DNA from 4 places in the Streptomyces sp. NPDC046925 genome. Region 1 is predicted to be linked to each of the others. Evidence: riboswitches for the same ligand, from Rfam matches in the RefSeq annotation. Region 1 holds a riboswitch; each other region holds the start of a gene.
What was found. A riboswitch is a leader RNA that binds a small molecule or an ion and turns the genes downstream of it on or off. The one in region 1 is predicted to bind cobalamin.
Positions count from the first base shown of each region.

Region 2: another riboswitch for cobalamin. It lies ahead of ABZ906_RS15565 (ABC transporter substrate-binding protein); the one in region 1 lies ahead of ABZ906_RS25945 (ribonucleoside-diphosphate reductase subunit alpha).
Region 3: another riboswitch for cobalamin. It lies ahead of cobN (cobaltochelatase subunit CobN); the one in region 1 lies ahead of ABZ906_RS25945 (ribonucleoside-diphosphate reductase subunit alpha).
Region 4: another riboswitch for cobalamin. It lies ahead of ABZ906_RS32720 (ABC transporter substrate-binding protein); the one in region 1 lies ahead of ABZ906_RS25945 (ribonucleoside-diphosphate reductase subunit alpha).

Region 1 is NZ_JBEYWZ010000006.1:343,921-349,269, reverse strand. Features, by position in the region: gene ABZ906_RS25970 (carbon starvation CstA family protein) at 1-211, shown strand, start outside; gene ABZ906_RS25965 (YbdD/YjiX family protein) at 208-405, shown strand; gene ABZ906_RS25960 (DUF3311 domain-containing protein) at 517-786, shown strand; gene mctP (monocarboxylate uptake permease MctP) at 783-2,429, shown strand; gene ABZ906_RS25950 (hypothetical protein) at 2,501-3,241, opposite strand; cobalamin riboswitch at 3,349-3,490, shown strand; gene ABZ906_RS25945 (ribonucleoside-diphosphate reductase subunit alpha) at 3,624-5,349, shown strand, end outside.
Region 2 is NZ_JBEYWZ010000003.1:513,152-518,500, reverse strand. Features, by position in the region: gene ABZ906_RS15585 (DUF2252 domain-containing protein) at 1-8, shown strand, start outside; gene ABZ906_RS15580 (HAD family hydrolase) at 106-1,248, opposite strand; gene ABZ906_RS15575 (helix-turn-helix domain-containing protein) at 1,470-2,336, shown strand; gene ABZ906_RS15570 (VOC family protein) at 2,402-2,854, shown strand; cobalamin riboswitch at 2,862-3,048, shown strand; gene ABZ906_RS15565 (ABC transporter substrate-binding protein) at 3,113-4,177, shown strand; gene ABZ906_RS15560 (iron chelate uptake ABC transporter family permease subunit) at 4,174-5,205, shown strand; gene ABZ906_RS15555 (ABC transporter ATP-binding protein) at 5,202-5,349, shown strand, end outside.
Region 3 is NZ_JBEYWZ010000010.1:195,549-200,897, forward strand. Features, by position in the region: gene cobN (cobaltochelatase subunit CobN) at 1-2,990, opposite strand, end outside; cobalamin riboswitch at 3,059-3,211, opposite strand; gene ABZ906_RS32930 (precorrin-3B synthase) at 3,260-4,567, shown strand; gene ABZ906_RS32935 (precorrin-8X methylmutase) at 4,631-5,257, shown strand; gene ABZ906_RS32940 (precorrin-2 C(20)-methyltransferase) at 5,254-5,349, shown strand, end outside.
Region 4 is NZ_JBEYWZ010000010.1:151,964-157,312, forward strand. Features, by position in the region: gene ABZ906_RS32715 (ABC transporter permease) at 1-98, opposite strand, end outside; gene ABZ906_RS32720 (ABC transporter substrate-binding protein) at 100-1,662, opposite strand; cobalamin riboswitch at 1,715-1,844, opposite strand; gene ABZ906_RS32725 (hypothetical protein) at 2,060-2,188, shown strand; gene ABZ906_RS32730 (Gfo/Idh/MocA family oxidoreductase) at 2,298-3,224, opposite strand; gene ABZ906_RS32735 (ROK family protein) at 3,287-4,486, opposite strand; gene ABZ906_RS32740 (carbohydrate ABC transporter permease) at 4,545-5,349, opposite strand, start outside.

The DNA.
Region 1 (5,349 bases):
GGCCGCGCTCGCCCTGCTCATCGTCGTCGTGATCGCGGACGCGGCCCGCATCTGCGTGAAGCACGTCCGCAACCCCGGCTCGTCGAAGCTCAGCGAGGCCGCATACGTGGAGTCGAAGCTGACCGCGCCGGCCGGGCTCGTGGCGACCCCGGAGGAGAAGGCGGAACTGGCGGCGGCGAAGGCGGCCGACGACGCGCGGGTCCCGTCATGACGTGGGTCCTGCGCGGGCTGCGCTGGGTGCGGTGGTACGCACGGGAGCTGACCGACGAGTCCGCGTACGACCGCTATGTCGCCCATACGCGCAAGACGCATCCCGGTGCATCCGTCCCCTCTCGCCGGGAGTTCGAACGAATGCGGACGGACCAGCAGGAGGCGGACCCCCGACAGGGGTTCCGCTGCTGCTGAACAGGTGCTTTGACCCCGTCCGGTATCCGGACGGGGGTTCCATTGATCGAAACTCTCGCTTAGATTTCCCGCACGTTAAAGGTGGGATAAGCGAGGGAGCTGAGCCGCGAAGTGTCAGATGCGCCTGAAGTGAGCAGACCGGTGATCACGCCGGTCCGCGTGGTCATTGCCCTCTGTCTCGTCGCGCCGTTCGTGGCGATGCTCTGGGTGAGCTCCTACGCGAAGGTCGACCCGACCTTCATCGGCATCCCTTTCTTCTACTGGTACCAAATGCTGTGGGTGCTCGTCTCCACCGGCCTCACGATGATCGCTTACAAGCTGTGGCAGCGTGACCAGCGCGCCCGCAAGGCCGAGCAGGCCCAGGGGGGTGCGACCCGATGAACGAGCTCGCAGCGGAGGGCGGCGTCAACGGCATCGCCCTCGGTGTCTTCATCTTCTTCTTCGCCGCCGTCACGGCGATGGGCTTCCTGGCCGCGCGCTGGCGCAAGGCCGAGACCGAGAGCCTGGACGAGTGGGGCCTGGGCGGTCGTTCGTTCGGCACCTGGGTCACGTGGTTCCTGCTCGGCGGCGACCTCTACACGGCCTATACGTTCGTGGCCGTCCCGGCGGCGATCTACGCGGCGGGCGCGGCCGGCTTCTTCGCCGTGCCGTACACGATCCTGGTCTACCCGCTGATCTTCACCTTCCTGCCGCGTCTGTGGTCCGTCTCGCACAAGCACGGATACGTGACCACCTCGGACTTCGTGCGCGGGCGCTTCGGCTCCAAGGGGCTCTCGCTGGCCGTCGCGGTCACCGGCATCCTCGCCACGATGCCGTACATCGCGCTCCAGCTGGTCGGCATCCAGGCCGTGCTCGACGTCATGGGCGTCGGCGGCGGTCCCGACACCAACTGGTTCATCAAGGACCTGCCGCTCCTGATCGCGTTCGCGGTGCTCGCCGCGTACACGTACTCGTCGGGTCTGCGCGCCCCCGCGCTGATCGCGTTCGTGAAGGACGGCCTGATCTACCTCGTCATCGCCGTCGCGATCATCTACATCCCGATCAAGCTCGGCGGATTCGACGCGATCTTCTCGGCGGCGAACGACAAGTTCTCCGCGGCCAACGAGGCGGCGGGCAAGCCCGTGGCGGGTCTCGCGCCGGGGCACACCGGGCAGTGGACCTACGCCACGCTCGCGCTCGGGTCCGCGCTCGCGCTGTTCATGTACCCGCACTCGATCACGGCGACGCTCTCCTCCAAGAGCCGCAACGTGATCCGCCGCAACACCACGATCCTGCCGCTCTACTCGCTGATGCTGGGCCTGCTGGCGCTGCTCGGCTTCATGGCGATCGCGGCCGGGGTCAAGGTGGAGAACGGGCAGCTGGCCATTCCGCAGCTGTTCGAGAACATGTTCCCCGACTGGTTCACCGGCGTCGCGTTCGCCGCCATCGGCATCGGCGCCCTCGTGCCCGCCGCGATCATGTCGATCGCGGCCGCGAACCTCTTCACCAGGAACATCTACAAGGACTTCCTCAAGCCGGACGCGACGCCCGAGCAGGAGACGAAGGTCTCCAAGCTGGTCTCGCTCCTGGTGAAGGTGGGCGCGCTCGCCTTCGTCCTCACCATGGACAAGACGGTCGCGATCAACTTCCAGCTCCTGGGCGGCATCTGGATCCTGCAGACCATGCCCGCACTGGTCGGCGGCCTGTTCACGCGCTGGTTCCACCGCTGGGCGCTGCTCGCCGGCTGGGCGGTCGGCATGGTCTACGGAACGGCCGCCGCGTACGGTGTCGCCTCGCCGACGCAGAAGCACTTCGGCGGCTCGTCGGACGAGATCCCCGGCATCGGCGAGATCGGCTACATCGGCCTCACGGCGTTCGTCCTGAACGTGTTGGTCACCGTGGCCCTCACCTTCGTCCTGCGCGCCGTGAAGGCCCCTGACGGCATCGACGAGACCTCCCCCGGCGACTACACCGCGGACGTCGGCGACCCCGGCGTCGTGGAGGAGCTTCCCCCGGCCACGGCGGGAGCGCCGGTCGGGCACTGAGCCGTCCTACGCAAGCGAATGACACGGGCCGCCGGAGCAATCCGGCGGCCCGTCGTCGTATGCGTACGGCGTCACGAGGTCCTGTAGAGATCCGTCCGGACGTGTGCGGCCGCCTTGGCCGCCGCGAGTATCGCCACGTCCTTGTCGGTGCCCGCGTCCACCAGGACGAGCACGCCGCCGACCCGCACCTCGACCTTGTGGCGCGCGGTGCCGTCGTACTCGTCGCCGCCCGTGGTCCGCGTGCTCTCCACGATGGCTTCGTCGCCGAGGTCCGGCAGCTTCCCGGCCGTGTGGTGCTCCCGAACCGGAGCCGCCTCGGTGTCGACGGTGACGCGGGGGCATGCGTCGTTGAGCTGCCTGCGCAGCGTGACGTGGCGCTTCGCCCGCTCGACCGGCATCGAGACCAGGGCCACGTGGACGAACGGGTCCTTGTCCTCGATCGCGCCCGGGAAGGGCCGCACCGTGTGGCCCGCGCTGTTCCCCCGCAGTCGCGCCAACTCCTCGCGCGCGTCCTTGCCGGGAGCGCAGCTGCCCCAATCGCCGCCGCCGTACTGCTGACCGAAGGCGCCGGTGGTGACGTCGTATGCCTTGGCCTTCGGCCCGACCTCCTTCGCGGGCAGCAGAGCGGCCTTGAGTTCGGCCTCCGTGAAGACCTTGCGGGGATCGGCCTCGCCGTCGACCCCGACCTCCCCGGTCCGCTTCTGCGTCGGCACGGGCTTCGGATCGGCCGCCTTCACCTGGTCCTCACCGCCGCCGCACGCGCTGAGCAGCGTCATCAACAGCGCGGCACAACCCGCGACCCGAGCTCGCACACCGACTCCCCCCGTTGGGCCATCAGTTCGGCCTCCAGTTCGGCCTTCAGTTCGGCCGCCACCCTAGAGGATCCACGCACCGACACAAGATATGGGGCTGCCGCTCAGAGCCAGCACAAGATGTATGCTCGTGCTCGCTGTCGCCGCAGGGGAATCCGGTGCAAGTCCGGAACTGTCCCGCAACGGTGTATGAGTACGTATTTGTCGTACCCATGAGTCCGAGGACCTGCCGACAGTGCACCCGTTCCGTCCGGTTCGGGTGCCGACGACGTCCGGGCCTCGTGGAATGGGCTGGTGGACGCGGAGCACCGCCCTGCCCGGGCGCGCCCGTGTGTCACTCCTGCCCTCCCTCAAGGCTCCGAGCCGAGCGAGGGAGTGCTCCGTGACCATCGCGCCAGCCGAACCTGCGTCAGCGCAGACCACCGACGGTCAGCAGACCGCCGACGGCCCGGGAACCGCGCTGCTGCGTACCCTGACCGAACTGACCGCCGACCTCCCCGACGCCGACCCCGGCAGAGTCGCCGCCGCCGCGCTGCGGGGCCGCTCGGCCAAGGCCGATGTGGCGGAGCTGCGGGAGCTGGCGACCGAGGCGGCTGCCGGGCTCATCTCCGAGGACCCCACGTACTCGCAGCTGGCGGCCAGGCTCCTCACGCTCAGCATCCGGGAGGAGGCCGCGTCGCAGGGCGTGCGCAGCTTCTCCGACTCGGTCGCCGTGGGGCATCGCGAGGGCCTGATCGCGGACCGCACCGCCGCGTTCGCCGTGGACCACGCGGAGCGCCTGGACGGTCTCGTGGACGACGCCATCGAGGACGGCGCCGACTTCCGCTTCGGCTACTTCGGCCTGCGCACCCTGCACAGCCGCTATCTCCTGCGCCATCCGATCACCCGGCACGTCATCGAGACCCCGCAGCACTTCATGCTGCGCGTGGCGAGCGGCCTCGCCGAGGACGGCAGCGCCCGCTCGGTGGACGAAGTCGCCTCCCTGTACCGCCTGATGAGCCGCCTGGACTACCTGCCGTCGTCGCCGACGCTCTTCAACTCCGGCACGCGGCATCCGCAGATGTCGTCCTGCTACCTCCTCGACTCCCCGCTGGACGAGCTGGACTCCATCTACGACCGCTACCACCAGGTCGCGCGCCTCTCCAAGCACGCGGGCGGCATCGGCCTCTCGTACTCCCGCATCCGCGCCCGCGGTTCGCTGATCCGCGGCACGAACGGGCACTCCAACGGCATCGTGCCGTTCCTGAAGACCCTGGACGCGTCGGTCGCCGCCGTGAACCAGGGCGGCCGGCGCAAGGGCGCGGCCGCCGTCTACCTGGAGACGTGGCACTCCGACATCGAGGAGTTCCTGGAGCTGCGCGACAACACGGGTGAGGACGCCCGTCGCACGCACAACCTCAACCTCGCGCACTGGATCCCGGACGAGTTCATGCGCCGGGTCGCCGCCGACCAGGACTGGTCGCTGTTCTCCCCGGCCGACGTGCCCGAGCTCGTCGACCTGTGGGGCGACGACTTCGACGCCGCCTACCGCAAGGCCGAGGCCGCCGGGCTGGCCCGCAAGACCATCCCGGCCCGCGACCTCTACGGCCGCATGATGCGCACCCTCGCGCAGACCGGCAACGGCTGGATGACGTTCAAGGACGCCGCCAACCGCACCGCCAACCAGACGGCGGAGCCCGGCCACACCGTCCACTCCTCCAACCTCTGCACGGAGATCCTGGAGGTGACGGACGACGGGGAGACGGCCGTCTGCAACCTGGGCTCGGTGAACCTCGGCGCGTTCGTGGACACGGCTGCCGGTGACATCGACTGGCAGCGGCTGGACGAGACCGTCCGTACCGCCGTCACGTTCCTCGACCGCGTCGTGGACATCAACTTCTACCCGACCGAGCAGGCGGGCCGCTCGAACGCCAGGTGGCGTCCGGTGGGCCTGGGCGCGATGGGCCTCCAGGACGTCTTCTTCCAGCTGAAGCTGCCCTTCGACTCCCCCGCCGCGCGCGCCCTCTCGACGCGCATCGCCGAGCGGATCATGCTCGCCGCATACGAGGCGTCCGCCGACCTCGCCGAGCGCAACGGTCCGCTGCCCGCCTGGGAGAAGACCCGCACCG
Region 2 (5,349 bases), on a different contig from region 1:
CGTCGTAAGGGGCCCTGATCTGGCCGGTCCGGCCGGACCGGTTCGGCTGGTCCGGCCGGTCTAGCCGGTCTAGCCGATCTAGCCGATCTGGTCGATCTGGCCGGTCTAGCCGATCTGGTCCGGTGTCACCGTCAGCCACCGCTTGTCCGCGGTCACCTTCTGGCCGAGCTCACGCTGCCGGTCGGCGTTCTTCTGCTTCATCCCGTCCAGCTGCTTCATGTACGCGTCCTTGCGGTTGACCCAGACCCGCGCACCGCCGTGCTCCACGTCGGCGGAGTGGAACAGCATCGGGCCGTCGCTCGCCGGGGTGTCGCCCGCGACCAGGACGGGCTTCTTCCACTCGTCGATGTACGTGTTGATGGCCGCGGGCTTGCCCTGGTACCAGGTGAGCGGGGCCCACAGGTTCGGCGTCAGCTCGCGCTTGGCCAGCTTCTTCTCGTCGAAGCGGCCCTCCGCGATCTCCTTGCGGGAGCTGGTGACCTCGCCGGTCTTGCGGTCCTTGAGCTGGAGGCCGACGCCGATGACGTTCTCGGGCTTCACGTCGTAGCCGTACTTGGGGTCTGCGAGGACCATCCGGACCAGGTCCTCGCTGGCCGCGCTGACGACGTACACCTCGATGCCGTGCCCCCGCAGGGACTTGTAGAGCTCCTGCATGCCGGTGAAGAACTCGGGCTTCTTCACCTCGGTCTTCGTCAGCTTCCCGTCCTCGTAGTACTCGGCGGGGATGGGCTTCTTGTAGGCGAGGAGCTCGTCGACGTACCCCTTGAGTTCCTTCAGCGTGAAACCGGAGAAGATCTGCGCGGCCCACGGATAGCAGACCTGGTCGTCGACCTCGCAAAGCCGGTTGTAGTAGCTGTAGAGGCTCTCCTTGTGCGTCGCCGTGTCCTTGAACGGAATGATCTTCAGCGACGGGTCCATCGACTTGCGGGTCAGTACCCCCTTCATCTCCAGGAAGGGCAGGAGGGACTCCTCCAGGTCGTTGCGGTACGTCGTGTTGTCCGCGTCGAAGACGGCGTACGCGCCCTTGCCGCCGTTCTCCGCGATGACCTTGCCCAGCTTCTTCGCGACCGGTGCGGGCCAGTGCTTCAGCTCGGCCGCGGCCCCGGCGCTCTTCGCGGCGGTCTTCGCGGAGGCGTCGGCGGCCGTCGCGTCCGTGCTCGGCCAGAGCGCCGTCCCCGCGATGACGGCCGCGGTGAGCGCGCCCGCCGTGCCGAGTACGGCAAGCTTGCCCTTTGCCATTGATGCCATGGTTCTGTGCCCCCTGAGAGCGGTCTGCGCCCCGTCCGGAGCGGCGGGTCATCGTATGGGGCCGAGCGGCGGATTCCCATGATCGACATCACCGGACGGAACGGGCATGGGACGCCTGCGCGCGGGTAGCAGCGTCAGACGCCCGCACGCCTTTCGGCCCTGCTCCGGAGCGACGCTCTCCGGCCCTGCTCGGCAGCGACGCGCATCGCATACTGGAAGGCATGGAGAGCGTCTCCCCGGAGTTCGTACGGGCCGCTCCGCGGCTCGACGGCATGGTGGTGTCCGCCGTCGGTTACCGCACGGCGGGCGAGCAGCCCGGTCTGCACCGCGGCCTGCCGTCCCCCTATCTCACGCTGATCTTCTCCCTCGACGGCCCCGTCGCCACCGGCCACAGCCCCCGGCAGGCGACCGGCCCCGACGCCATGCGCACGGACATCGTCGTGGGCGGCCTGCACCAGTCCCCGGCGTACGTCGTACGGCCCGAGCACGAGGCGGGCATCCAGCTCGCCGTGCACCCGCTCGCCGCCCGCGCCCTGTTCGGCGTACCCGCGGCGGAGCTGGCGGCCGACCTGGTCACGCCCGGCGCGGACGTGATGGGGCGCCGCGCCGCCGACGTACGGGAGCTGCTGTGCGAGCAGAGCGGCTGGGAGCAGCGGTTCACCTCCCTGTCCGCCTATTTGCGGCAGCGCGCGGCGGACGCGGACGCCGGGGGAGCCGTACGCCCGGAGGTCGCCGAGGCCTGGGCCTGGCTGGCCCGGCACCAGGGCGTCGGCACCCTGCGCGGCCTCTCCCGGCACGTCGCGCTCAGCGAACGCCGCCTGACCACGCTCTTCCGCGCCGAGACGGGCCTGAGCCCCAAGCAGGCGGGCCGCCTGATGCGCTTCCAGCGTGCACGCAACGCCGTCGTACGCTCCGTCGCGGCGGGCGCCGCCCCCGACCTGGCCGGTGTCGCCGCCGACTGCGGCTATTACGACCACTCCCACCTGGTACGGGACTTCCGGCAGTACACCGGCGCGAGCCCCAGCGGCTGGCTGGCCGAAGAGTGCCGGAATATCCAAGCCGGGAGCCATGGCGGGGGCGAAGAGTAGGAGCCATGAACACCACCGACATGAACACCAGCGACGTGAACACCACCGACATGAACACCAGCGACATGGACACCACCGAGAAGCAGGACCAGCAGCCCCGGTCCACCCCCGCCGGTCGCGCCCCCAGCGTCTGGCCGACCCTCCAGGCGCACGACGCCCCCGCCCTGATCGACTTCCTGGTCGGCACGGTCGGCTTTCTGCGCACCGCCGTCTACCAGGACGGCGACAGCGTGGCCCACGCCGAGCTCGACTGGCCCGAGGGCGGCGCGATCATGCTCGGCTCGTACGACGACGGGGCCGGGGACTGGTGCCTGAAGCCGGGCACCTTCGGCACGTACGTCGTCACCGACCATGTGGACGACCTCTACCGGCGGCTCAGCGACGCCGGGGTCGAGATCACCCGGGAGATCGAGGACAAGCCGTACGGCAGCCGGGAGTTCGCGATCGCCGACCCCGAGGGCAACAAGTGGTCCTTCGGCACCTACCGCGGCGCACCGAGGGCCGACCAGAGGTCCTGACCTCGCGTGATAGCTTGCGAGCGCCAGTCAACCCACACCAGGGCCAGGGAATCCGGTGCGAATCCGGAACTGACGCGCAGCGGTGAGGGGGAACGGGCGGGGCCACGGCCACTGGGCGTCCACGGACGCCCGGGAAGGCGCCCCGTCCGGCCGATCCCCGAGTCCGAAGACCTGCTGGCGCCTGCGCCGCGCACCGAGCGGCACAGGTGATGAAGCAGGCCAGGCTCCGCGTATGAGCCATGAGACTCAAGGGATCGTGTGTCCTCCACAGCCCGTCGTGTACGTATATCCGTCCCTGCTTTCCTCAGCGCGGCCTTGGCCCTCACTCTGACCGCCTGCGGCGGCTCGTCGGACTCCTCCGCCACTTCCGGCGGGGGCAAGAAGACCGACGGCTACCCGCTGACTCTGACCTCCTGCGGCAAGAAGGCGGAGATCAAGGCGCCGCCGCAGCGCGCGGTCTCCCTCGACCAGGGCTCCACCGAGATCCTGCTCTCGCTGGGCCTCGCGGACCGTATGGTTGGCACCGGTACCTGGACGGACCCGGTGCTCAAGGGCCTGGAGAAGGACAACGCCAAGGTCGAGCGGATCGCCGACAGCTACCCCTCCTTCGAGAAGGTCCTCGCCAAGGAGCCCGACTTCGTCACCGCGTCCTTCACGGCGACGGTCAGCAAGGGCGGCGTCGCCGACCGCGCCAAGTTCGCCGAACTCGGCGTACCCGCCTATGTCTCGCCGTCCGACTGCGCGGGCAAGGACAACAGCGGCGACGGCGACGGCAAGCGCGTCAAGACGCTGACCATGGACACGGTCTACGGCGAGGTGCGGGACCTGGCCGAGGCGTTCGGGGTCGAGAAGCGCGGCGAACGCCTGATCGCGGACCTCAAGGCGCGGGTGGCGAAGGCCGCGAAGACCATCAAGAAGGCTGACGCGTCCGACACCTCGGTCCTCTACTGGTTCGCCAACTCCGACGCCCCCTACATCGCGGGCTGCTGCGGAGCGCCCGGCATCATCACCCGCGAACTCGGCGTGAAGAACGTCTTCGACGACACCCGCGAGGAGTGGCCCCAGATCAACTGGGAGACCGTGGCGGACCGCGACCCCGACGTCCTGGTCATCGGCGACCTGACCCGCAAGTCGCAGACCGCCGAGAGCGCGAAGAAGAAGATCGAGTTCCTGGAGTCCAACCCGGCCACCAAGAACCTGACCGCCGTGAAGAAGAAGCGGTACGTCCTGCTGAGCGGCCAGGCCATGAACCCGACCATCCGCACGGTGGACGGCGTGGAGCAAGTCGCCGACGCCTTGCGCGAGTTCGGGCTCGCCAAGTGAGGGCAGCCGCCTTCGGCGGCATACGTTCCGCCCTGCTCTGGACGACGGGCCTCGCCGCCCTCGCCCTCTCCGTGGCGGTGGCCGTCACCATCGGCCCCGCCGACATCTCCGTACCGGACGTGTGGTCGGCGGTGGCCGCCCATCTCGGCTGGGGCGAGGCGACGCTGACGCCCATCCGGGACGGCATCGTCTGGAACCTCCGCATGCCGCGCACGCTCCTCGCGGCGGTCTGCGGCGCGGGCCTCGCGGTCTGCGGAACGGTCCTCCAGTCCCTCCTGCGCAACCCGCTCGCCGACCCCTTCGTGCTCGGCGTCTCCTCGGGGGCGTCCACGGGGGCGGTCGCGATCGTCGTCCTCGGGGTCGGTGGGGGAGTGGTGTCGGTCTCGGCGGGCGCGTTCGTCGGGGCCGTCGTGTCCTTCGCCCTCGTCCTGCTGCTCAGCCACACCCTCGGCGGTAGCGCCGACCGGGTGGTCCTCTCCGGGGTGGCGGCGATGCAGCTCTTCTCCGCGCTCACCTCGTTCGTGATCCTCACGGCGGGCGACGCGGAGACGACGCGGAGTGTCCTGTTCTGGCTGCTCGGCTCGTTGAGCGGGGTCGGCTGGACGGACGTCTGGCTGTGCGGGGCGGTGCTCGTCGTCGCGCTCACCGTCTGCCTCGCGCACGCCCGCACCCTGGACGCGTTCGTGTTCGGCCAGGACGCGGCGGCGACACTGGGCGTCCACGTCGCCCGCACCCGCCTCCTGCTGCTCTCCGTCACGGCCCTGCTCACGGCGGCCCTGGTCAGCAGCGCGGGCGCCATCGGCTTCGTCGGCCTCGTCCTGCCGCACGCGGCCCGCGCCCTGGTCGGCTCGGGGCACGGACGGCTGCTCCCGGTCACGGCGCTCGCGGGCGCGGTGTTCCTGGTGTGGGTGGACACGCTGGCCCGTACGGTCCTCGACCCGCAGGAGGTGCCGGTGGGCGTGGTGACGTCCCTGATCGGCGTCCCGGCGTTCGTCCTGGTCCTCTACCGCACCCGGAAGACGACATGACCCCACACACGGAAGCCGTATCCGGCCTGCGCGCCGACCGGGTGTCCAGAACAGCCGGCGGCCACCTCGTCATCGACGGGGTGACCCTGGCCCCGCCCCCCGGAGCCACGGTCGGCCTCCTCGGCCCGAACGGCTCGGGCAAGT
Region 3 (5,349 bases), on a different contig from region 1:
CCGCCCCACACCGTGTAGACCTCGGCGAGATCGGCGTCGGTGCGCCAGTCGCGGGAGTCGATGAGCTGGAGCAGGCCCGCGCCGTACGTGCCCGGACGGGAGCCGAAGATGCGGGTGGTGGCGCGGCGTTCGTCGCCGTGGGCCGCCAGGTCGGCCTGCGCGTGGGCGCGCACGTAGTTCGCCTCGTCGGGCTCCTCCAGCGAGGCGGCGAGGCGCACCGCGTCGTCCAGGAGACCGATGGTGTGCGGGAAGGCGTCGCGGAAGAAGCCGCTGATGCGCAGGGTGACGTCGATGCGCGGGCGGCCCAGCTCCTCCGCGGGGATCGCCTCCAGGCCCGTGACGCGCCGCGAGGCGTCGTCCCAGACCGGGCGGATGCCGAGCAGCGCAAGGGCCTCGGCGATGTCGTCACCGGCGGTGCGCATGGCACTCGTACCCCACAGGGACAGGCCCACCGAGGTCGGCCAGGCGCCGTTGTCGGTGCGGTAGCGCTCCAGGAGCGAGTCGGCCAGGGCCTGGCCGGTCTCCCAGGCGAGTTTCGACGGCACCGCCTTGGGGTCGACGGAGTAGAAGTTGCGGCCGGTCGGCAGGACGTTGACCAGGCCGCGCAGCGGGGAGCCCGAGGGTCCCGCGGGGACGAAGCCACCCTCCAGGGCGTGGACGGCGTGGTCCAGTTCGTCGGTCGTGGAAGCCAGGCGCGGTACGACCTCGCGCACGGCGAAGTCGAGGATGTCGGCGACCGCCTGCGGGTGGCCCGCCGCGACCGTGGCGACGGCCTCCGGCGCCCAGTGGGCGTCCTCCATCGCCTGGACCAGGGCGCGCGCCTGCTCCTCGACCCGGTCGGCGTCGGTGCGGGTGGCCGCCGACTCGTCGAGGCCAAGCGCCTCGCGCAGGCCGGGAAGTGACGCGGTGCCGCCCCAGATCTGGCGGGCGCGCAGGATGGCGAGGACCAGGTTGACGCGGTCGGCGCCGGCCGGGGCGCCGCCCAGGACGTGCAGGCCGTCGCGGATCTGGACGTCCTTGATCTCACAGAGCCAGCCGTCGAGATGCATGATGAACTCGTCGAAGCCCTCGTCCTCGGGGCGGTCTTCGAGCCCCAGGTCGTGGTCGAGCTTGGCGGCCTGGATCAGGGTCCAGATCTGGGCGCGGATCGCGGGCAGCTTCGCCGGGTCCATCGCGGCGATCTGGGCGTGCTCGTCCAGGAGTTGTTCCAGGCGGGCGATGTCGCCGTAGCTGTCGGCGCGGGCCATCGGCGGTACGAGATGGTCCACGAGGGTGGCGTGCACGCGCCGCTTGGCCTGCGTGCCCTCTCCCGGGTCGTTGACCAGGAACGGGTAGATCAGGGGCAGGTCGCCCAGGGCCGCGTCGGGGCCGCAGGCTGCGGACAGGCCCGCGTTCTTGCCGGGCAGCCATTCGAGGTTGCCGTGCTTGCCGAGGTGGATCATCGCGTCGGCGCCGAAGCCGTTGTCGTCGGCGGAGGCGGCGATCCAGCGGTAGGCGGCCAAGTAGTGGTGCGAGGGCGGCAGATCGGGGTCGTGGTAGATCGCGATGGGGTTCTCGCCGAAGCCGCGCGGCGGCTGGATGAGGATGAGCAGGTTGCCGCGGCGCAGGGCGGCAAGGACGATGTCGCCCTCCGGGTTGCGGGAGCGGTCGACGAACATCTCGCCGGGCGCGGGGCCCCAGTGCTCCTCCACGGACTCGCGCAGCTCGGCGGGGAGCGTCGCGAACCAGCGGCGGTAGTCGGCCGCCGGGATACGGACGGGGTTGCGGGCCAGCTGCTCCTCGGTGAGCCACTCCTGGTCGTGGCCGCCCGCCTCGATCAGCGCGTAGATCAGCTCGTCCCCGTCACCGGAGACGAGGCCGGGCACCTCCTCCGTGCCGAAGTCGTAGCCCTCTTCCTGGAGGCGGCGCAGCAGGGCGACGGCGCTGGCGGGGGTGGCCAGGCCCACCGCGTTGCCGATCCGCGAGTGCTTGGTCGGGTACGCGGACAGGACGAGCGCGATGCGCTTGTCGGCGGCCGGGATGTGGCGAAGGCGCGCGTGCCGTACGGCGACACCCGCCACCCGAGCCGCGCGCTCCTCGTCCGCGACATACGCGGGCAGACCGTCCTCGTCGATCTCCTTGAACGAGAACGGCACCGTGATCAGGCGGCCGTCGAACTCGGGGACGGCGATCTGGGTGGCCGCGTCCAGCGGCGATACGCCCTCGTCGTTGTCCTCCCAGGCGGTCCGCGAGCTGGTGAGGCAGAGCGCCTGGAGGATGGGGACGTCGAGACCGCTGAGGGCTCCGGCGTCCCAGGACTCGTCGTCGCCGCCCGCGGAGGCTTCCGCGGGCCGCGTGCCGCCCGCCGCGAGGACCGTGGTCACGATCGCGTCGGCGGAGCGCAGTTCCTCGATGAGTTCGGCCTCGGGGGTACGCAGCGAGGCGACGTACAGCGGCATCGGGCGGGCACCGGCGTCCTCTATCGCGCCGCACAGGGCGTCGATGAAGGCGGTGTTGCCGCTCATGTGGTGGGCGCGGTAGTAGAGCACCGCGACGGTCGGTCCCTCGACCTGGCGGGCGGTGCGCTCCAGCGGGCCCCAGGCGGGCGCGGCGGCGGGCGGTTCGAAGCCGTGGCCGGTGAGCAGCACGGTGTCGGAGAGGAACCGGGCCAGCTGCTCCAGGTTGTCCGGGCCGCCGTGGGCCAGATAGGCGTGGGCCTCCGCCGCAAGGCCGATGGGGACGGTCGAGGCGGCCATCAGCTGGGCGTCGGGGGCCTGTTCGCCGGTGAGGACGACCACGGGGCGCCCGGTGGCGATGACTTGGTCGAGGCCGTCCTGCCAGGCGCGTACGCCGCCCAGGAGACGTACGACGACCAGATCGGCGCCGTCCAGGAGCTGCGGAAGGTCCTCGAGCGCGAGCCGGGAGGGGTTCGCGTAGCGGTAGGCGACCGGGCCGCTTGCGGCGCGGGCGCTGAGCAGGTCGGTGTCGGACGTCGACAGGAGCAGGATCATGCGGCGTCGTGCCTTCCTCGGGGTGTCCACGCCCCGGGTGGTGTCGATGGCGTCTCCCCTGCTCGAGCGGACGAGAGCTCGGGGAAGGGAGTTCCTGACTCACCCGGCACCAGGGCCGGGCTCACAGTGGCGGGACCGCGCCGGAATCTCACCGGGCTTCCTCCCCTTGTCGCCGTCTGTGGCGACGACGGGCCGGCCGGCCCGTCGCTAGAAATACTAAGGGCCGATCAACTACCGGGGGGCAGGCGGACCTGCTGCGATAGGTCGGTATGCTCGCCGCCATGCCCCCATCGGTCCCCTCGCCTGCGGTTCCGGGAGACGAGTCTGCCCGCAGCCGCGGTGACGCCTGCCCCGGGACGCTTCGGCTGCACCGGGCGGACGACGGGGCTTTGGCGCGCGTCCGTATTCCGAGCGGGGTCCTGAACGCGGGGCAGGCCGATGTGCTGCGGGAGCTGGCGGAGCGCCTCGGAGACGACGAGTTGCATCTCACATCGCGCGGCAACGTCCAGCTGCGCGGCCTCGGTGCGGACTGCGGCGGCGAACTGGCTCATGTCCTCGCCGGTGCGGGGCTGTTGCCCTCCGAACGCCACGAGCGTGCCCGCAATGTGGTGGCTTCGCCGCTCTCGGGTCTCGACGGCCGGGGAGAGCGGGACATCCGCGCGTGGCTGTCCGCCCTGGACGAACTGCTGTGCGCCAGCGACCAGGCCGCCGATTTGTCCGGCCGGTTCCTGTTCGCGCTCGACGACGGCCGCGGTGACGTGGGCGCTCTCGGCGGGGACGTGACCCTGACGGCGCGGGGCGACGACGAAGCACTGCTGCGGATCGGCCCGGCGCGGGATGCCGTACTCGTACGTTCCGCGCAGGCGCCGCGGGCCGCCCTCATCGCCGCCGAGGCCTTCCTGGACCAGGCGGCCGGCACGGGCGCCTGGCGGGTGACGGATCTGCCCGGCGGCACCGGCCCTCTCCTCGACGCGGTCGTACGCCGGTTGCGGCAGGCCGAGTTCGGCCACGCCCTCGCCGCCGCCCCGCTCCCCCGGGACGTCGGCGGTCCCGACCTCGGCGTCGTGCCGGGGCCGCACGGGACGGACGCGCTCTCCCTGGGCCTGCCGCTGGGACGCGTCGGCGCGACCCAGTGGCGGACACTGACCGACACCGCACGCGACCACGGCAACGGCGAGTTGCGCCTGACGCCCTGGCGCGGGATCGTCCTGCCGGGAGTCGAGCGCTCGAAGGCCGCGGAACTCCTGGAGAACCTGCGGACCGCCGGGCTCGTCACCGCGTCCGCATCGCCCTGGACCGGCGTGGGAGCCTGCATCGGCAGGCCCGGCTGCGCCAAGTCCCTGGACGACGTACGCGCCACCGCGACGGCCGCCCTCGGCCCGGTGGGGGCGCTGCCCGTGTACTGGTCGGGATGCGCACGCCGGTGCGGCCATCCCCACGGAGAGTGGATCGACGTCGTCGCCACCCCCGAGGGGTACGAGATCTCTCACGTACACGGCGAGAAACGGGACACCCCGGCGACCGTCCCCGGCAGCCCGGGGGCTCTCGCCGCCGCCGTGGCCGCGGCCCGCCGCTGACACGACATGAACGACCTCGCGACACCTGACTGTTCCATGCCCTATCAAGAGAGCGAACGCACTGTGCATCAGTACGAGAAGGACGGACCGGCGATCTACCGCCAGTCCTTCGCCACGATCCGCGCGGAGGCGGATCTGGCGGGCCTGCCCGCCGACGTCAGCCAGGTCGCGGTCCGCATGATCCACGCCTGCGGCATGGTCGACCTCGTACGCGACCTCGCTTTCACCCCGGACGTGGTGGCCAGGGCCCGCGAGGCCCTGCGCGCGGGCGCCCCCATCCTGTGCGACGTGGCCATGGTCGCCAGCGGCGTCACCCGCAAGCGGCTGCCCGCGGACAACGACGTCGTGTGCACCCTGTCCGACCCGGCGGTGCCCGACCTGGCGGCCAAGCTCGGCACCACCCGCAGCGCCGCCGCCCTGGAGCTGTGGCGCGATCGGATGGAGGGCTCGGTCATAGCCGTCGGCAACGCGCCCACCGCCCTGTTCCGGCTGCTCGAAATGATCGAGGAGGGCGCCCCGCGCCCCGCCGCCGTGATCGGTGTGCCCGTCGGCTTCGTCGGCGCCATGGAGTCCAAGGACGCCCTGGCCGCGCACCCCTCCGGCCTTGAACACATGATCGTGCGCGGCCGCCGGGGCGGCAGCGCCATCGCGGCCGCCGCACTCAACGCGATCGCCAGCGAGGAAGAATGAGCGTGAGCGAGCACGTGAGCGAGCACAACACAGGCCGTCTGTACGGTGTGGGCCTCGGCCCCGGCGATCCGTCCCTGATGACCCTGCGGGCG
Region 4 (5,349 bases), on a different contig from region 1:
TCGCCGGGCAGGAGCGAGCCGACGGCGAACACCGCCACCAGGACGACCAGACACTGGACCAGCGCAAGGAGTGAGCGCCGCAGGATGTAGGCGCGCACCTCAGCCGATGCGGACCCGGTCGAAGCGGGCCCAGTCGTGCGAGTTCGGCGGTGCCGCACGCAGGCCGCGTACGGACGCGTCGACGGCGTCGTTGGCGTCGGAGAACGCCCACACCAGCAGTCCCGATGCGTCGCGGGCGATCTTCTGGGCCCGGGCGAGCAGGCTCAGCCGGTCCTGCTCGTCGCGGGTGGTGCGGGCCCGCTCGAGCAGCGTGTCGAACTTCTTCGAGGCGTACTGCGTCTGGTTGCGGGCCGCTCCGCCGCGCACCCGCTGTTGCAGGAAGTCGGAGACGGGCAGCGTGGAGGTGGTGTTGAAGGCGGCGACGCCCTTCGTCTTGATCTCGGAGAAGTACGTGCTGGACGCGCGGGTGTTGGCGCTCAGCTTCAGCCCGACCTCGCGCAGCTGGCGCGCCATCAGGTCAGCGGCCGGCTCCCAGGCGGCGTCGACGGAGCTGGTCTCCACAGTGATGTGCAGCCCCTCGGCCCCTGCCGCCTTCACCAGCCTGCGCGCCTCGCCGACATCCCGTGCCCGCGGCTCGAGGTCGTCCGGGTAGCCGCGCAGGCCCATGCCGAACAGGTCGTTGCCGCTCTCGCCGTGGCCGGCCAGCGCGATGCGTACCAGGGCCGCCCGGTCGATGCCGAGCTGCACGGCCCGTACCAGGCGCGGATCGTCGAACGGTTCGCGTCCGGTGCGCAGGAGGAGTTGCTGCGCGGTCGCCCGCTTGGCCGTCAGGAGCCGGGTCGAGCCCTCCTTCTTGAGGCGTTCCACGGAGGATCCGGCCATGTCGGCGGCGTAGTGCACCTGCCCGGAGAGCAGCGCGTTGAGCCGCGCCGCCTCGTCGTTCGCCGGGACGATTTCGAGCTCGGCGATGTGCGGGGCACCGTCCCAGTGGTCCGCCCAGCGGCGGTAGCGGGCGGTGCCTCCGGGGGTGAACGACACATAGGTGAAGGGGCCGGAGCCGACGGGCTTGCGGAAGTCCTTCGTCCCCTCGGGGATGATCTCGGTGCCGGGTCCGGCGAGGACGGTGGGAAACTCGAAGTTCGGCGCCTTCAGCCGGAAGACCACGGAGCGTTCGCCGTCGGCCTTACTGGCGGCGAAGTCGATCGAGGAGAGCAGCACTTGGGAGGGCGAGCCGGTGGCGGGGTCGGCGGCCCGGCGGTAGCTGTAGAGGACGTCCTTCGCGGTGACGGGCCTGCCGTCGTGGAAGTGCGCCCCGCGCAGGCGTATGCGCCACCGGGTGCCCGAGGCGTCGCTCTCCCAGGACTCCGCGAGCCGCGCTCGGACCGACATGTCGTCCGCGTACGTACCGAGCGTGTCGTACAGGGCCTTGGCGCGGGCCTGGTCGACGAAGTTGGGGGCGACGTGGGGGTCGAGGGTTTCCCGGGAGCCGCCGGCCGTGAACGCCGCGCGGAACCGGTCGCTTCCACCCCCGTCCTTCCCGTCTGCGCCGCAGCCGGTGAGCAGGCCGGACGCGGTCAGTGCCAGGGCTCCTCCGGCGGCCAGCACCCCTCGTCTGCCGGGCTGTGGCCGCTGCTCGGGCTCCGTGCGGGCATGCGTGAGCACAGTCGATCCTCTCCGGGGTGTCCTCGCCCCTGCAGTCAGACCGGCGACGGGTCAGTCTCCTGACTCCCGGATCGTCGCTCGCCTCCGCCTTCCCGCCCGCGTCAGCGGACAGTGGCGTGCAGGAGGATCGCTCCCCGGTCACAGTGGCGGGACCGCGCCGGACTCACACCGGCTTCCTGGTTCCCGTCGCCTCGTGTGCTCATTGTTGCGTACGAGGCGACGGAGCAGGCCCCCCGGGCGTGTGGAGCGGAGCTGCCCGGACCTCAGGTGAGATAGTCGACGGATCGGCGGATTCCACCCCCGACGACCACGAACCAGACGCCGATCCACCCGCCCCGAACCCGAGGAGCCACCCGGTGGATGACCTCACACAGCGGCTCGCCCCACGGTGCCGCCCATGATCCCGTTCGCCCTGTACCTCCCCGGATCAGGCGCCCTCCCGCGATGGGTACAGATCACGGTCGCCGTCGTGGTCATCGGCGCGATGGCCACCCGCATCTGGCTGTTCCTGCGCCGCCGGAAGTGAAGGGTGCGGGCACAGCTTCCGGACGACGCCGGGGCGGTTGTGGAAGGGGTCGTCTTCGCGCGGCGTGGTGATGCTGCCCGATGGCAGGCCACCTCGGGGTCTCCGACCGTCAGCCCTCCGCCGCCCACGCCAAAAGCTGCTGGATGCGCAGGCCCCGGCGGGCGTCGATCGGCGTGGAGCGGTTGGCGCGTACCGCGTGTGCGAATTCTCGGCGCAGCACGGGCCAGCATTCCTCGTGGTCCAGTTCCGCCGTGTCGTAGACGAGTTCGTCGCCGGGGCCGAGCAGTTCCACCCGGGTGCGGGCCCGCGGAAGCCGTACGGAGCCCGAGAGCGAGGCCTGGCTCACCGCGCCGTTCTCGTGTTCGCAGGTCAGCTCGGTCCAGCGGCGCGGGTCTCCGGTGGAGCGTACGGAGGTGATGGGGCCGACAGCGGTGTCGAGGAGATCGAGGAGGTGCGGGCCAAGGTCGAGCAGTGCGCCGTGCTCCATGCGCCAGGCGGTGGCGAAGTCCCCGCCCAGGAAGGCGCCGTGGAGGTAGCAGGAGCGGGCGCCGGTGACCTCCACGTGCCGCGCCGCTTCCAGGAAGGCGCGGGTGGCCGGGTGATAGCGCTTGGTGAGGACGAGTTGGGAGACCACGCCCGCTTCCTCGACCGCGTCCGCCACACGCCGCGCCCCGGCGAGATCCGGGGCCAGGGGCTTTTCGAGCAGCAGCGCCTTGCCGGCCTTCGCGGCGCGGGGCGCCAACTCGGCCTGGACGGCGGGGGGTACGGCGAAGGCGACGGCCTCGCAGTGGTCGAGGAGTTCGTCGAAGCTCGCGGCGACGGCCGCACCGTAGGGCGCCGCGGTCTCGGCCGCCGCTTCCGGGCGGCGGGCCCACACGGCGGCCAGCGTCGTCTCGGGTCCGGCGGCCAGCATCCGCGCATGCATGACGCGCGCCCACGGCCCGGCACCGACCAGGCCGACCCTCACCGGCGCGGGCGAACCGGCGGCGGAGTCGGCGGGCTCGGCGGGCGAAGGGCGGGAGCTGCTGTCGCTCATGGGGTCTCCGTTCAAGCGTGTGCTTGCGCTTGTGCGTAGTGCGTAGGTGGTGGTGTCGTCGGTCAGGGCGTCGACGCGTCCAGTCGTGCGTCCGCGCGATCCGGCGAGTAGAGGTGTTCCACGACCATCTCGCCCGCGCCCATCAGGCCTGCCCGGTCCCCCAGTTGTGCGGTGACCACGTTCAGGTTGGCCGTGGTGCGGGGCATGGCGCGCTGGTAGAGCAGTTCGCGTACGCCGGTCATGAAGGGGGCTCCGGCGAGGTCGCCTGCGAGCATCAGGACGCCGGGGTTGAGCAGGGTGACCACGGTGGCAAGCACCTCCCCGACGCGCTGGCCCGCCTCCCTGGCCAGGCGGATGGCGTCGGGCTGGCCGTCGGCCAGGTGCTGGTGCACGCCCGAACCGGACGTGGTGGGAATGCCGAGCGCGGAGAGCTGTCCGGCCAGGGCGCGTCCGCTGGCGACCGCGGCGAGGCAGCCGTAGGAGCCGCACATGCACAGCGCGTCGGGCCGGTCGTGCAGCCGGATGTGGCCGATGTCGCCGGCGCCGCCGTCGATGCCGCGGTAGACCTCGTCGCCGACGACAACTCCCGCGCCGATACCGGTCGATGCCTTGATGAGCAGGAACGCGGCGCAGTCCGCATGGCCCGCGCGGTGCTCGGCGTACGCCATGAGGTTGGCGTCGTTGTCGACCAGGACGGGCACCGGGCCGGGTTCCAGCGAGGCGCCGACCTGCTCCGCGTACGCCGCCTGCATCTGTTCCCGGATGGGGAAGCGGTCCCAGCCCGGCATGATCGGCGGTTGGATGACCTGGCCGAGCTCGAAGTCGACGGGGCCGGGGACGGACATGCCGATCCCCGCCACCTTGCCCGGCTCGGTCCCGGCTTCGGCGAGCAGGGGCAGGAACCAGCCGGCCAGGGTGTCGATGACCTTGGCGGGCCCGTCGGTGACGAGGACGGGTCCCGAGGTCTCGGCCAGTACGTCACCGGCCAGGTCGAGGACGGCGGCCCGTGCGTGCCGGGTCTCCAGGTCCACGGCCAGGACCACCGCGTGCGAGGCGTCGAACTCCAGGAGGGCGGAGGGCCGTCCGCCGGTGGAGGCACCGGCGGTGTCGCGCAGCCAGCCCGCGCCGAAGAGCTGGTCGAGGCGCAGGCCCACGGTCGATCGCGACAGACCGGTGGCGCGCAGGAGTTCGCTGCGTGTGGTGGCCTCGCCGCTGCGGATGAGCTGCAGCAGGTGGCCCGGGCTTGCTTGGCTCGCCGGCATCATTTCCCCGTCTCTGGATTCTCGCGGGACCGCGGGAGCCCGCGGGAGCCCGTACCCGTCAACTCTTGTCGGCGCCGCTGGTCAGGCCCTCGGTCAACAGGCGTTCCGCGGCGAAGAACAGAAGTATCACGGGGATGGTCAGGACCACGGACCCGGCCATGAGCACGGTCTTGGAGACCTCGATGCCGTTGGACAGTTGGGCGAGGCCCAGCGAGACCGTCCACTTCTCGGGGTCGGCCGCGAGGAAGAGCAGCGCGAAGAGGAACTCGTTCCAGGCAATCATGAACACATACAGGCCGGTTGCCATCAGGGAGGGCACGGCCAGCGGCAGGATCACCTTGCGCAGGGCCTGGAGGCGCGAGCAGCCGTCGAGGGCGGCTGCTTCCTCGATGGAGTACGGGATGGTCACGAAGTAGTTCTTCAGCATGTAGATCGAGACGGGCACGGTCTGTGCGACGTACACGATGGCCAGGCCCGCGAGGCTGGAGGAGAGTCCCAGCTTCGCGAACATCACGAAGAGCGGCACGGCGAGCAGCGTCGCCGGGAACATGTAGACCGCGAGGAACATCGCGCTGATCTGGCGGTTGCCGAAGAACTTCAGGCGGCTGATGGCGTAGGCGCCGGGCACGGCGGCGATGAGGGTGAGGGCGACGGTGCCGAGCGAGACGAGTGCCGAGTTGAGCAGCAGCTGAAGGAATCCCTGTCCGCCTTCGGACTGGGGTTTCATGACGTTCTCGTAGGTGCTGAGGGTGAACTCCTTCGCGGAGACCCACAGGGAGCCGGGGTCGAGCAGGAGGGAGTCGATGGACTTCACCGACAGGAGCACCATGTAGTAGAAGGGCACGATCGTGATCACCGCGAGG